2 regions of the Streptomyces sp. NBC_01474 genome follow, and region 2 is predicted to be linked to the other one. Evidence: riboswitches for the same ligand, from Rfam matches in the RefSeq annotation. Region 2 holds a riboswitch; the other holds the start of a gene.
The links. Region 2 has a riboswitch for cobalamin ahead of OG758_RS35535 (cobalamin biosynthesis protein). Riboswitches for the same ligand answer to the same signal wherever they lie in the genome.
Positions count from the first base shown of each region.

Region 1 (7,440 bases), 6.3 Mb from region 2:
AAGTCCCTGCGGCCGACGGTGCTCAGCGGTGAGCCGTCCAGGGTCACCGCTCCGGCCTGGGGGGTGATGAGGCCCGCGAGCAGGCGCAGGAGCGTGGTCTTGCCCGAGCCGTTGGGTCCGATGAGGCCCGTGATACCTCCGGGCGCCGGGTGCACGCTCACGCCGTCCAGGATGAGGTGTCCGCCGGTTTCACGGCGGACCCGGTCGGCCCGCAGCCCGTCGGCCGTGGTCGTGCGCATGGTCGGAACGGTCATCGGCGCAGACTCCGGGTGCGGTACAGGACGAGGACGAAGGCCGGTACGCCGATCAGCGAGGTCACCACGCCGACCGGTACCTCCTGCGGGTCGAGGACGGTGCGGGCGAGCGTGTCCACCCACACGAGGAAGACCGCGCCTGCCAGCGCCGTCACCGGCAGCAGCCGGGCGTGCCCCGGACCCGCCAGGGCCCGCGCCGCATGCGGCAGCACCAGGCCGACGAAGCCGATCGCGCCGGCCGAGCTGACCAGCGCCGCCGTGAGCAGGGCGGTCGTGCACAGCAGGACCAGGCGGGTGCGGGCCACGTTCACGCCGAGCGACGCGGCGGCGTCCTGCCCGAACGCGAAGGCGTCGAGCGTACGAGCGTGTGCGACGCAGATCACGAGCGCCGCCACGAGCAGCGTCAGGCACATCCGGACGTCGGTCCAGCCCGCCCCGCCGAGCGAGCCGAGCAGCCAGAACAGGACGCCGCGCGTCGTCTCGGCATCCGCCGCGGTCAGTACGACGACGGAGGTGAGCGCGGAGAACAGTTGCATGGCGGCCACCCCGGACAGCACCACACGGTCGGTGGAGCCGCCGAGAGCCTGGCTGAGCACCAGTACCAGCGCGAAGGAGACGACCGCGCCGAGGAAGGCGCCGCCCGAGACCGACAGGGCGCCGCCGCCGACGCCGAGTACGACGACCAGGACCGCGCCGGTCGAGGCGCCGGAGGAGACGCCCAGGACGAAGGGGTCGGCGAGCGGATTGCGCAGCAGCGACTGCATCACGGCGCCGCACACCGCGAGCCCCGCGCCGCACACGGCGGCCAGCAGCGTGCGCGGCAGCCGCAGGTTCCACACGATGCCGTCGCGGATGGGGGTCAACTGCGGTTCGCCCAGGCCGAGGTGGGCGGCCACGGCCGACCAGACATCGGTCATCCCGATGTCGGCCGGGCCGATGGTGATGGCCAGGGCGACGGACACGATGAGCACCGCGAAACCGGATGGCCAGGCGAGCACGCCACGCACCGCATGAAGCCGCTTCCCGGTGGCGGATGACGGCACCGCCTCAGGGGGCGCCCCGGGGGGTGGGGCCGGCGCTTCCACGCTCATCCGGCGAGGCCGAACGCCCGCAGTTTCGCGGCGACTTGCTCCACACCCTCCACCGTTCGGATCGTCGGGTTCATGGCCTGCCCGCTGAGCAGCACGTACCGCTTCTTCTTCACGGCTGTCATGTTCTTGGTCACGGCGTTGGACTCGAGGAACTCGATCTTCTTCGCGGCGGATTCGGCGGTCTGCGAGCGGCGCGTGAGATCGCCGATGACGAGGACATCCGGGTCCCGGTCGGCGACCGTTTCCCAGCTGATCTGGGGCCATTCGTCGCGGGTGTCGTCGAAGACGTTCTTCGCCCCCACCTCACGGGTGATGACGCCGGGCGCTCCGCAACAGCCCGCCATGTAGGGGGAGTCGGAGTTGGCGAACCAGTACAGGAGGGTCGTCCGGGAGGCGTCGATGCCGCTGGTCGCCTTCTTCACGCGGGCCTTGAGTGCGGAGACGAGCCGCTCGCCCCGTTCGCGTACGTCGAAGACGGCGGCGAGGTCGCGGATTTCGCCGTAGACGGTCTGCATGCCGAGGGTCTTGGTGCGGGCGCCGTCACCGCCGCCGCTGTTGTCCTTGCCGACACAGTCGGAGGGCGAGAGGTACGCCGGTACGCCCAGCTTCGCGAACTGGTCGCGTGGCGCCACTCCGCCCTTGCTCAGCGTGGCGCCGAACGAGGCGGCGACGAAGTCGGGTTCGGTGTCCAGGACCTTCTCGAAGGACGGATAACGGTCGGCGAGCCGCTCGACCTTCGCGTTCTCCTTCTCCAGTCCCTTCATCACGGGGTCCGTCCAGGTCCCCGTGCCGGCCATGCGGTCGCCGAGGCCGAGCGCGAGCATGATCTCGGTCGAGCCCTGGTCGAGAGAGACGGCACGCTCGGGCGCCGCTTTCACCTCGACCCGCGTACCGCAGTTGTCGAGTACGACGGGATGGCCGGCGGTGCTCTCCTGAGCCGCGGGCGTGCGGGCGGATTCGCCGCTCCCGCCGCAGGCGGCCAGGACGAGCATCCCGGCGAGAGTGAGCGCGGCACGGGGTATGAGGCGGGCGGAGCCACGGCGTGTGACGGGGTGCGCGAAGGGCACAGGGACTTCCTCGATGTCGAGGGCTCAAGCGCGGAGCCCGGTCGCACGGTCTCCCCCGCCGCCCCGACCGGAGCCCGCGAAGGCTGCCAGCAGGTCTTCGGACTCGGGATCACGCGGACGGGGCGCCTTCCCGGGCCGCGTGCGGTCCAGTGGCCGATGCTCCGCCCGTCACCCTCACCGCTGCGCGTCAGCTCCGGATTCGCACCGGATTCCCTGACACATACCTGTCCAAGTCCGCGCAATGCGGGGCAGACGGGCATGAGTTCGACTGGCCTTGGAAAGCTACCACGGCACCCGAATCCAGACGGCGGCCCCTTCTCGCCCGGTGTCCGCGGTGCGGGGCGGGCTCGCGCCGGACCGTCCCGCGTGCGTAGGGTGACCGGTGCAGCTGGTTCGCCCCGTCCGCCAGACGGGAGCGTCGTAAGAGGGAACCCGGTGGGAATCCGGGACTGCCCCGCAGCGGTGAGCTGGAACGACCGCCGTCACACGCACTGGCCCGATGGATCGGGCTGGGAAGCGACGGCCAGTAGGTGTCCGCCCGACATCGGGTGGACGTGCCCGCGAGTCCGAAGACCTGCCCGTTGCCCGTGCGTGAACCATTCGTGCGCGGATATCCCGGTGACCTCGAGGGCGGGTCGGCGTACACACCGAACGGGCGCGCGTGCCCTGCCGTACGCGCCCGCACCGTCCGGTCCGTGTCACCCTTCGCGCTCTCGCCCCGTCTCCGGGATCTCAGGGATTCATCTCGCGAAGGAGATCTCCGTGACCACCAAGTCCTCAGCCGCGGCAGCACGGGCCACCGTGCACGGCTACCCGCGCCAGGGCCCCGCCCGCGAACTCAAGAAGGCGATCGAGGGCTACTGGAAGGGCCGTGTCGGCGCCGACACCCTCCGCTCGACCGCCGCCGGCCTGCGCCGCGCGAACTGGCACGAACTGGCCGACGCGGGCATCGGCGAAGTCCCCACCGGTGACTTCTCGTTCTACGACCACGTCCTGGACGCCACCGTCATGGTCGGCGCGATCCCCGAGCGGCACCGCTCCGCCGTCGAGGCCGACGCGCTGGACGGCTACTTCGCCATGGCGCGCGGCACGCAGGACGTGGCACCGCTGGAGATGACGAAGTGGTTCGACACCAACTATCACTACCTGGTGCCGGAGTTGGGCCCCGGGACGGTGTTCACGGCCGACTCCACCAAGCAGGTCGCCGAGCTCAAGGAGGCCCTCGCCCTGGGTCTGCAGGCCCGGCCCGTGCTCGTCGGCCCGGTCACCTATCTGCTGCTGGCCAAGCCCGCGCCCGGGGTGGCCGCCGACTTCGAGCCGCTGACCCTGCTCGACCGTCTGCTGCCGGTCTACGCCGAAGTCCTCGCCGATCTGCGCGAGGCGGGCGCGGAGTGGGTGCAGCTGGACGAACCCGCCCTCGTCCAGGACCGCACGCCGGCCGAACTGAACGCCGCCGGGCGCGCCTACCGCGACCTCGGCGCCCTCACCGACCGGCCCAAGATGCTGGTGGCCTCGTACTTCGACCGGCTCGGCGAGGCCCTGCCCGTCCTGGCCGGGGCGCCGGTGGAGGGGCTCGCGCTCGACTTCACCGAGAGGGCCGCCGCCAACCTGGACGCCCTTGCCGCCGTCGGCGGGCTGCCCGGCAAGCGCCTGGTCGCGGGGGTCGTCAACGGCCGCAACATCTGGGTCGACGACCTGGAGAAGTCGCTGGCCACGCTCGGCACCCTGCTCGGCCTCGCCGACCGGGTCGACGTGGCGGCCTCCTGCTCGCTGCTGCACGTGCCCGTCGACACGGCTCTCGAGCGTGACATCGAGCCTCAGATCCTGCGCTGGCTCGCCTTCGCCCGCCAGAAGACCGCCGAGATCGCCACCCTCGCACGCGGTCTGACGCAGGGCACCGACACGATCTCGGCCCAACTCGCCGCCAACCGCGCGGACCTGGCCTCCCGGACCACGTCCGCCCTCACCCGCGACCCGGCCGTACGCGCCCGCACCGCGTCGGTCACGGCGGCGGACGCCCGCCGCGCGCAGCCGTACGCGGAACGCGCGGCGGCACAGCGGGGCAGCCTCGGCCTCCCCCTCCTGCCGACGACGACCATCGGTTCGTTCCCGCAGACGGCGGAGCTGCGCACCGCACGGGCGGGACTGCGGGCCGGACGGATCGACGCGGCCGCGTACGAGGAGCGCGTCAGGGCCGAGATCCAGGAGGTGATCGCTTTCCAGGAGAAGGCCGGCCTCGACGTCCTGGTGCACGGCGAGCCCGAACGCAACGACATGGTGCAGTACTTCGCCGAGCAGCTCACCGGCTATCTGGCCACCCAACACGGCTGGGTGCAGTCCTATGGAACCCGTTATGTCCGTCCGCCGATCCTCGCCGGTGACATCTCGCGCCCCGAGCCGATGACGGTGCGCTGGACGACGTACGCCCAGTCGCTCACGGGCCGCCCGGTCAAGGGCATGCTCACCGGCCCCGTCACCATGCTCGCGTGGTCCTTCGTCCGTGACGACCAGCCGCTCGCCGACACCGCTCGTCAGGTCGCGCTCGCCCTGCGGGACGAGGTGAACGACCTTGAGGCGGCCGGAACTTCGGTGATCCAGGTCGACGAGCCCGCCTTGCGCGAGACCCTCCCGCTGCGCGCCGCCGACCACGCCGCCTACCTCGCGTGGGCGACGGAGGCGTTCCGGCTCACGACGAGCGGGGTCCGGCCGGACACTCAGGTCCACACGCACATGTGCTATGCCGAGTTCGGGGACATCGTGCGGGCCATCGACGACCTCGACGCCGATGTGATCAGCCTCGAGGCGGCCCGGTCGCACATGCAGGTCGCGCGCGAACTGGCCGCCCACGGCTACCCGCGCGAGGCCGGACCCGGCGTGTACGACATCCACTCGCCGCGCGTGCCCGGCGCCGGCGAGGCGGCGGCCCTGCTGCGCAAGGGACTTGAGGCGATCCCCGCCGAGCGGCTGTGGGTCAACCCCGACTGCGGGCTGAAGACCCGTGGCTGGCCCGAGACCCGCGCCTCCCTGGAGAACCTGGTCGCGGCGGCCCGCACGGTCCGCGGGGAACTCTCCGCGTCCTGACGCCGGGATGAGACTGTCCGGGCGGGGGGCATCGTGTCTCGCCCGGACAGCCACGCGCAGAGAGGGACATCCCTCAGCCGCGGTACGTCTCCAGCAGCCTCAGCCACACCTCGCTCACCGTCGGATAGGACGGGACCGCGTGCCACAGGCGGTCGATCGGGACCTCGCCCGCCACGGCGACCGTGGCCGAGTGGACGAGTTCGCCGACGCCCGGACCGACGAAGGTGACTCCCAGGAGGATCTCGCGGTCGAGGTCGACGATCATGCGGGCGCGGCCGCGGTAGCCGTCGCCGTACAGGCCGGCGCCCGCCACGGAGGCGATGTCGTAGTCGACGGCGCGGACGCGGTGGCCCGCCGCCTCGGCCTCCGCGAGGGTGAGCCCCGCCGAGCCCGCCTCGGGGTCGGTGAAGACGACCTGCGGGACGGCGGAGTGGTCGGCGGTCGCCGCGTGGGCGCCCCAGCGGTCCGTCTCCAGGAGCGGGACTCCCTGGGCGCGGGCGGCGATGGCCGCGCCCGCGATACGGGCCTGGTACTTGCCCTGGTGGGTGAGGAGCGCGCGATGGTTCACGTCCCCGACCGCGTACAGCCAGGTGCTGCCCTCGACGCGGAGGCTGTCGTCGACGGGGAGCCACGAGCCGGGCTCGAGGCCGACGGTCTCCAGGCCGATGTCGTCCGTGCGGGGCGCGCGGCCCGTGGCGAAGAGGATCTCTTCGGACTCCAGGGTCGAGCCGTCGTCCAGGGTCGTGACGACGGTGCCGCCCTCCCTGGTGACTCCCTTGACGGAGACGCCGGTCCGCACCTGCGCGCCCGCCTCGACGAGGGCCTGCGTGACCAGCTCGCCGGCGAAGGGTTCCATCCGGGACAGCAGCCCCGATCCCCGTACGAGCATCGTGACCTGCGAGCCGAGGGCCTGCCAGGCCGTGGCCATCTCCGCGGCGACGACTCCACCGCCCACGACGACGAGACGGCCCGGCACCTTCTGCGCGCTGGTGGCCTCGCGGCTCGTCCACGGCTCGACGTCGGCCAGGCCGGGGAGGTCGGGGAGCGCGGCGCGCGTGCCCGTGCAGACCGCGACGGCGTGGCGGGCCGTGAGGACGTGCTCGGTGCCGTCGGGCCCGTTGACGGTGACCCGGCGGGGGCCCGTGAGGCGCCCCTTGCCCCGGTAGAGGTCGGCGCCGATGGACTCCAGCCAGCTCACCTGGCCGTCGTCCTTCCAGTGTGAGGTGTACTCATCACGGCGAGCGAGGACAGCGGCCGCCTCCAGAGGACCCTGCACGGACTCCCGCAGGCCCGGCAGGCGCCTCGCGTCGGCCTGGGCGATGACCGGGCGCAGCAGGGCCTTGCTCGGCATGCACGCCCAGTAGGAGCACTCGCCCCCGACCAGTTCGCTCTCCACCACCGCGGCACTGAGGCCCGCCGCGCGCGCCCGGTCCGCGACGTTCTCCCCGACCGGCCCGGCGCCCAGAACCACCACGTCGTATGTGTTCTCATCCGTCATGGGCCCCAGTGTGGTCGCAGGTGTGCGCCGGGGCCACACGGGTACGCGCGCGGAATACGTCCGTTACCGGGACCGTTGTGAACAGCGGCTTCAGCACCGCAACCAGGAAGCAGGAAGAGGGCACATCATGAGCAGCACCACCGTGGAGCTCACCAAGGAGAACTTCGACCAGACGGTCACGGACAACGGGTTCGTGCTGATCGATTTCTGGGCGTCGTGGTGCGGGCCGTGCAAGCAGTTCGCGCCCGTCTACGAGAAGGCTGCGGAAGCCAACCCGGACCTGGTCTTCGGGAAGATCGACACGGAGGCCCAGCCGGAGCTCGCGTCGGCGTTCGGTATCCAGTCGATCCCGACGCTGATGATCGTCCGTGACCAGGTCGCCGTGTTCGCCCAGCCCGGGGCGCTTCCGCAGGAAGCCCTGGACGACGTGATCGGCCAGGCCAGGAAGC
Region 1 covers NZ_CP109449.1:1,480,878-1,488,317, forward strand. The annotation lists gene OG758_RS07065 (ABC transporter ATP-binding protein) at 1-239, opposite strand, end outside; gene OG758_RS07070 (FecCD family ABC transporter permease) at 251-1,345, opposite strand; gene OG758_RS07075 (ABC transporter substrate-binding protein) at 1,342-2,337, opposite strand; cobalamin riboswitch at 2,484-2,681, opposite strand; cobalamin riboswitch at 2,785-3,008, shown strand; gene metE (5-methyltetrahydropteroyltriglutamate--homocysteine S-methyltransferase) at 3,175-5,493, shown strand; gene OG758_RS07085 (dihydrolipoyl dehydrogenase family protein) at 5,567-6,991, opposite strand; gene trxA (thioredoxin) at 7,119-7,440, shown strand, end outside.
Region 1: linked by a shared signal. The riboswitch ahead of metE (5-methyltetrahydropteroyltriglutamate--homocysteine S-methyltransferase) and the one ahead of OG758_RS35535 (cobalamin biosynthesis protein) in region 2 are both predicted to bind cobalamin.

Region 2 (7,440 bases):
CGGTGGGTGCGGAGAGGGCGCCCCTGCCGTCGGGGGTGCCGTGGCCGCTGCCGGGGCTGAGGGCGGCGTCGGCCCAGCGGGCCACGCGGACGGCGTCGGCGAGGCCGCGGCGGGCCATGCGGGCCAGTTCCGCCGGTGGTGGGGTGCCCTCCGGCGGGCGGGGCGCCGGGCGGGGCGGGCGAGCCTGGGTCACCACTCCGTCAGCCCGCACGGGGGCGGCGGCGAGGGTGCGCGGGCGGACGAGTCGGAGCCTGGAGTCGCGCGGGATACGGGACGTCACGGGGGCAGTCTTCCGGTTGACGGTCCGAAAACCCAAACGGAATGGTTCCGGGGCTCTTTGCGGGCGTCGCGGGAGGGTCCGCGGACCGGCGCACGCCGGGGGTCTACGCGGGCCTTCCTGCGCATCTGTCCCGTGCGGCCGGCGTGCGGTTCCCGTGGGTCCGACAGAGCTGTGCCGAAGCTACATGAGGGGCGTGAGGAAGCGGCGGAGCGTCTCCTCGTACGTGTGTGGGTCCGCGTTCCACATGGCTCCGTGCGGGGCGTCGCCGACGGTGTGGAGGGTGACCAAGTCGGGGCGCCGGGCGGCCAGTCGGCGGGACAGGGCCCAGGGGGCGATCTCGTCGTCGGGGCCGTGCATCACGAGTGTGGGGACCTTGAGCGCGTCGGGGTGGGCGGCGATGTCGAGGCGGTCGCCGTGCAGCCCGGTGCGCCCCTGGGCGGCGCGGACCGCGAGGGGCAGCAGGGGGCCGGGGATGCCGCGGGCTCCGGCGAGGGCACGCAGCGTCACGTCCCACGCGAGGACGGGTGAGTCGAGGACGAGTCCGGAGATGCGGTCCCGCAAAGCGGAATGGGCCGCCGCGTGCAGTGCCATGGCGGCGCCGGTCGACCAGCCGTGCACGATGACGCGCTGCGCGCCGTAGCGCACGGCGTAGCGGATCGCGGCGTCCAGGTCGCGCCACTCCGTCTCGCCGAGGTGGCCCAGGCCGTCCGGGGAGCGGGGGGCGCCGAGGTCGCCGCGGTAGGCGAGATCGAGCACGGGGAAGCGGTGGCGGTGCAGGAAGTCCATGAGGACCATGGGTTGCTCGCGGGTGGTGCCCAGGCCGTGGACGGTGATGACCCAGGTGTCGCGGGCGCCGGGGACGAACCAGGCGGGGAGCGCGCCCAGTTCGCCGGGGATGTCGATGTCGGCGTGGTCGAGGCCGAGCGCCGCCTTGGGGTCGCCGATGTGGACCTGGGGCGTGAGCCAGGCCTTGGCGCCGGGTTCGAGGGAGCCGTGGGTGACGCGCTGCAGGCGTCGCACGACGGCGTGCGCGGCATGCGGGGCGGACTCGATGACGGGCCCGACCACGGCGTGGAATCCGTCGCCGCTCAGGCCGTAGGTGCCCGGGCGCAGGGAGGCCAGGTCGCGGGTGAGGGTGATCCGGCCCGCGGCGGTGGCGTGGACGGTCAGGCGTGGCTCGGTGGGGAGCGGTCGGCCCGCGGGCGCCTTGAGGGCGGCATCGCTGGCCAACCGGCCGACCGCGACCGCGGCCGCGCCGGCACAGATGACTGCGGTGACGGCAGCGGCCGTCGCTCTGGCGGTGCGCACCGTCCCAGTGTCCGCGCCCGGGCTCCGACCGGCCAGTGGGGCGCGGCCATGGCGGCGGGTGGAGGTTCAGCCCTGCTGCCCGTACCCGCGCAGCTTCTCCTCCACCTCGCGCACCTGGTCGCGGGTGAGGAGCTTCGGGGTGTGGTGCGGGTGGGCGCTCGCGGTGAGCCAGACGCGGCACAGCCATTCGAGCTGGGCCGTGCGGTCGTAGGCGGCGGCGAGGGTGTCGCCGTAGGTGAGGGTGCCGTGGTTCTGGAGCAGGCAGCCTGTCCGCCCCTTGAGAGCGTCGAGGACGTTCTCGGCCAACCGCTCGGTGCCGTACGTCGCATACGGGGCGACCCGGACGGGTCCGCCGAGGGCCGCGGCCATGTAGTGGATGAGCGGGAGTTCGGGCACGAGGGTGGAGACGGCGGTGGCGTGGACCGCGTGGGTGTGGACGACGGCGCGGGCGGGCGTGGCGCGGTAGACCGCCAGATGCATCGGGAGTTCGCTGGTCGGGGTCAGGGTTCCGGCGCTCTGCTCACCGTCGAGGCCGACGGCGACGAGGTCGTCCGGGGTGAGCTCGTCGTAGGGGACCCCGCTGGGCGTGACGAGGACGGTGTCGCCGATCCGCACCGAGACGTTTCCCGAGGTCCCGACGACGAGGCCGTCGGCGACGGTGCGCCGGGCCGCCGCCACGAGCGCGTTCCATGCCTGCGCGAGCCCGTCCGCGCCCTGCCCCGCATCGCCCGGTTCCTCCGCCATGCCCGCATCCTGCCAGCCGCGCGGCGGGCCCGCGCGGATCGTGAGGCCGGGGCACTTTGGTACGGAGCCCAGGAGTCCGGAAGCGCACGAATGGGCATGAATGCCCGCCTGGAAACGATTGGCTGGAGATCGACGGGCATAGAGGGATCTTCCGGTAGCCTCCGGTGGGATTTGTCATGCACGTCGCCATTTCGGGGGAAAATATGGCTCGTGGTCACAAACCGTCCCGTCGCTGTGCGCACATCGCGACCGCGACATCACTGGCCGCCCTGACGTTCGGGGGGACCGCTCTCGCCGAGACCCCGGCGTCCGCGGCGGGCGAGACCAAGGGGCACGACGTCTCGTCGCACCAGAAGAACGTCAACTGGCGGAAGGCCAAGAGCAAGGGCTCACGGTTCGTCTACGTCAAGGCGACCGAGTCCACCACCTACCGCAATCCCTACTTCGACCAGCAGTACGACGGAGCACGGGGCGCGGGCATCATCCGAGGCGCGTACCACTTCGCGCTCCCGAACAAGTCGTCCGGCCGGACGCAGGCCTCGTACTTCGTGCGCAACGGGGGTGCGTGGCGGGCGGACGGCTGGACACTGCCGCCGGCGCTCGACATCGAGTACAACCCGTACAGCTCGAAGAAGTGCTACGGCCTGAGCAAGGCGAAGATGATCTCCTGGATCAGGTCGTTCAGCGACGAGGTCCGCCGCAGGACGGGCCGCCGGCCGGTGATCTACACCAACTACCGCTGGCGGAAGAACTGCACGGGCAACAGCACGGCCTTCGCGGGCAACCACGCGCTATGGCTGGCCCACTACGACGAGTCCGCCGGGGCGCTGCCCTCGGGCTGGCCGTACTGGACGTTCTGGCAGTACGACAACAGCGGCGGACTGCCGGGTGACCAGAATCTCTTCAACGGTTCGCAGGCCCAGCTGCGGAGGTTCGCCCGCGGCTAGCGGAGGGCTCACTTCCGCTTGATTCGGCCACCGTTCCGCTTCACGGACGACCCCGTGCCGCCGCCCCGTTCTCAACGGAGTGGCGGCACTCCGCTTCGGGTCACCGCACCGCCCGCCCCAGTTCATCTTCCGTTCACTCAGATTGCCTACGGTCGCCGAGCCACTGACGTCCAACAGAAGCCTGGGTAAATGGAACACATCACGCTTCTCCTCGGGATCGTGATCGTTACCGCTCTCGTGTTCGATTTCACGAACGGTTTCCACGACACAGCCAACGCGATGGCCACCACCATCTCGACCGGCGCTCTCAAGCCCAAGACGGCGGTGGCCATGTCCGCCGTGCTGAACCTCGTCGGAGCCTTCCTCTCCGTGGAGGTCGCCAAGACGATCTCCGGCGGCATCATCAACGAGGACGGACTCAAGACCGAGGTCATCTTCGCGGCGCTGGTGGGCGCCATCCTGTGGAATCTCCTGACCTGGCTGGTGGGGCTCCCCTCCAGCTCCTCCCACGCTCTCTTCGGCGGCCTCATCGGCGCCGCCGTGATGTCGATGGGCTGGTCGTCGATCGACGGCGGCACCGTCGTCACCAAGATCCTTCTCCCGGCCGTCGCCGCGCCGCTCGTGGCGGGCATCGCCGCCATGCTGGCCACCCGGCTCACGTACCGGATAGGCAGCAAGACCGACCAGAAGGCGACCGCCAAGGGCTACCGCGCCGGGCAGATCGCCTCCGCGGGCCTGGTCTCGCTGGCGCACGGGACGAACGACGCCCAGAAGACGATGGGCATCATCACGCTCGCCCTGATCACGGGCGGCGTCCTGAACCCCGGCGCGAACCCTCCGATGTGGGTCATCGTCTCGGCCGGTACGGCCATCGCGCTCGGCACCTACCTCGGCGGCTGGCGCATCATCCGCACCATGGGCAAGGGCCTCACGGACCTCGCGCCGCAGCAGGGCTTCGCCGCCCAGACCAGCGCCGCGACCGCGATCCTCGCCTCCTCGCACATCGGCTTCTCGCTCTCCACGACGCAGGTCTGCTCCGGCGCCGTGATGGGCTCGGGCCTCGGCCGCAAGGGCGGCGTCGTCCGCTGGTCGACCGCGACCCGCATGTTCATCGCCTGGGGCCTGACCCTGCCGGCCGCCGGTCTGGTCGGTGCGGGCGCCGAGTTCCTCACCAAGCAGGGCTCGTGGGGCGTCGCCGTCACCGCGCTGCTCCTGATCGCCGGCGCGGGCACCATCTGGGCGCTGTCCCGGCGCAACTCGATCGACCACACGAACGTCACGGACGACGACGTCACCGACGAGCCCGCCGGCGTCGTGACCACCGCGATCGCGGCCGTCACCCCGCCGCCCACCGGCACGGTCGCCGACCTGGACACCGACGTGAAGACCACCATCCCCGCCTCGCCCGCCCCGCCCTCGGCGGAGCCCGCGCGACCGGCCACGGTCTAAGGAAGCAGCAGCGCTATGCACATCGACTGGGCAGCACTCGGCTCCGTGTTCGGAGTCAGCCTCGTGATCACGGTGGCCCTCGTGGGCCTGTTCACCCTCGGCATCGTCGGCCTCACCAAGCGGGAGTCGGCGGCGGCCCAGGGCAACTCGACGGCGCTGGCCGTCTCCGGCGCGTACGCCTGCTTCGCCCTGTGCGCGGCGGCCGTCGGGTACGGGATCTTCCTGATCGTCGCCTGACCGGAGGTAACCGGCAGGAGTGCGGGGTGCGGGACGCGAAGGCGTCCCGCACCCCGCTTCGTGTGTGCCTCAGCACACTCTCCCTTCGCAGGTCAACGGCAAGTTGACGGGCGTTCGCGGAGCGTGGTGGACTTCCGGGGCCATCTACGGCAGCAGGAGAGGAAGCCGGTGTGAATCCGGCGCGGTCCCGCCACTGTCACCGGGGAGTGATCCCCGCGAGCCAGGAACTCTCGCCGCCGGTCTCTTCCAACCAGGGCGTGGACACCCTGAGTGAGGACATATCGCCATGCGCGGCTGCCAGTTGCGGGTCCTCCCGCCGAGAACGAGTACAAGGGTTCCGTTCGCCGTAGCGGCGGGCTGACCGTGCGAGCCGAGCGCGTCTTCGCGTACGGCAGCGCCGCCGGACTCCTCGGTGACCTCCTGTTCGGCGATCCGCGCCGCGGGCATCCGGTCGCCGCGTTCGGGCGGGCCGCGGGCGCCGTCGAGCGAGTGCTGTGGAGTGACCACCGAGGGTGGGGCGCACTGCACACCGCCGTGTGCGCCGGGGGCGCCGCCGTCGCCGGTGGCCTCGCCGCGCGCGCCGTGCGCCGCTCCCCCGCCGCCTCCGTCGCACTGACCGCCGCCGCCACCTGGGCCGTCGTCGGCGGTACGTCGCTGGGGCGCGAGGCGCGCGCCATCGGGGGCGCGCTGGCCGCCGGTGACGTGGACGCGGCGCGCGAGCGGCTGCCGCATCTGTGCGGGCGCGACCCGCAGGCCCTGGACGCGGACGGGATCGCGCGGGCCGTCGTCGAGTCCGTCGCCGAGAACACCTCCGACGCCGTCGTGGGCGCGCTCGTGTGGGGCGCCGTCGCCGGGGTCCCCGGGCTCGTCGCCTTCCGCGCCGTGAACACGCTGGACGCCATGGTCGGGCACAAGTCGGCCAGGTACCGCCGTTACGGCTGGGCCTCCGCGCGCCTCGACGACGTGGCCGGCTGGCCGGGGGCGCGGCTGACCGGGGTGCTCGCCGCGGTCGCGGGCGGCCGTCCGCGCGGCGCGCTCACCGCGTGGCGCGAGGACGCGCGGCTGCACCCGAGCCCCAACGCCGGTGTCGTCGAGTCCTCGTTCGCGGGGGCGCTCGGGGTGCGGCTCGGGGGCACGTTGTCGTACGGCGGGCGGGTCGAGCACCGGCCCGTACTGAACGCGTCGGGCCGGTCCGTGGAGACCGCCGACGTCGAGCGGGCGGCGCGGCTTTCGCGGCGCGTGACCTGGCTGGCCCTCGGCGTGTGTGTCGCCGGGCGGGCACTTTTGCGGAGGGGGAAGTCGTGAGTGGTGGCGGACTGCTGGTGGCAGGAACCACGTCCGATGCCGGGAAGAGCGTCGTCACCGCGGGCATCTGCCGGTGGCTGGTGCGGCAGGGGGTGAAGGTCGCGCCGTTCAAGGGACAGAACATGTCCCTCAACTCCTTCGTGACGCGCGAGGGCGCCGAGATCGGCCGTGCGCAGGCCATGCAGGCGCAGGCCGCCCGCGTCGAGCCGAGCGCCCTGATGAACCCCGTACTGCTGAAGCCGGGCAGCGACCGGAGCAGCCAGGTGGTGCTCATGGGCAAGCCGGTCGGCGAGTTGAGCGCTCGCGGGTTCTTCGGGGAGTCCGGGCCCGCGGTGAAGCCGCTGTCAGGTGCCGTGTCCCCCGGGAAGGCGCTGCACGGAGGGCGCCAGGCCGCACTCCTCGACACCGTCGTGGGATGCCTGGAGGAACTCCGGGGCAGCTATGACGCCGTGATCTGTGAAGGGGCGGGCTCTCCCGCCGAGATCAACCTGCGCCGCACCGACATCGTCAACATGGGGATCGCGCGGGCCGCACGGCTGCCCGTGCTCGTGGTCGGCGACATCGACCGCGGCGGTGTCTTCGCGTCGTTCTTCGGCACGACCGCGCTGCTCGCGCCCGAGGACCAGGAGCTGCTGGCCGGCTATCTGGTGAACAAGTTCCGCGGGGACGTCTCCCTGCTCGAACCCGGCCTCGACATGCTCAAGGACCTGACCGGGCGCGCCACGTACGGAGTGCTCCCCTTCCAGCACGGCCTCGGCATCGATGAGGAGGACGGGCTGCGCGTGTCGCTGCGCGGCTCCGTGCGCGAGTCACAGACGACGGCCCCCGTCGGCGAGGACGTGCTGCGCGTCGCCGTGTGCGCCGTGCCGCTGATGTCGAACTTCACCGACGTGGACGCGCTGGCCGCGGAGCCGGGCGTCGTCGTGCGGTTCGTCGACCGGGCCGAGGAGCTCGTCGACGCGGACCTGGTCGTCGTGCCGGGAACGCGCGGCACCGTCAAGGCACTTCAGTGGCTGCGCGAGCGCGGCCTCGCCGACGCCCTCGCGCGCCGGGCCGCCGAGGGGCGCCCGGTCCTCGGGATCTGCGGTGGTTTCCAGGTGCTCGGCGAGCGCATCGAGGACGACGTCGAGTCACGCGCGGGCGCCGTCGACGGGCTCGGACTGCTGCCCG
Region 2 covers NZ_CP109449.1:7,796,067-7,803,506, reverse strand. The annotation lists gene OG758_RS35565 (hypothetical protein) at 1-280, opposite strand, end outside; gene OG758_RS35560 (alpha/beta hydrolase) at 461-1,588, opposite strand; gene OG758_RS35555 (class II aldolase/adducin family protein) at 1,655-2,332, opposite strand; gene OG758_RS35550 (lysozyme) at 2,536-3,279, shown strand; gene OG758_RS35545 (inorganic phosphate transporter) at 3,469-4,728, shown strand; gene OG758_RS35540 (hypothetical protein) at 4,744-4,965, shown strand; cobalamin riboswitch at 5,076-5,217, shown strand; gene OG758_RS35535 (cobalamin biosynthesis protein) at 5,329-6,270, shown strand; gene OG758_RS35530 (cobyric acid synthase) at 6,267-7,440, shown strand, end outside.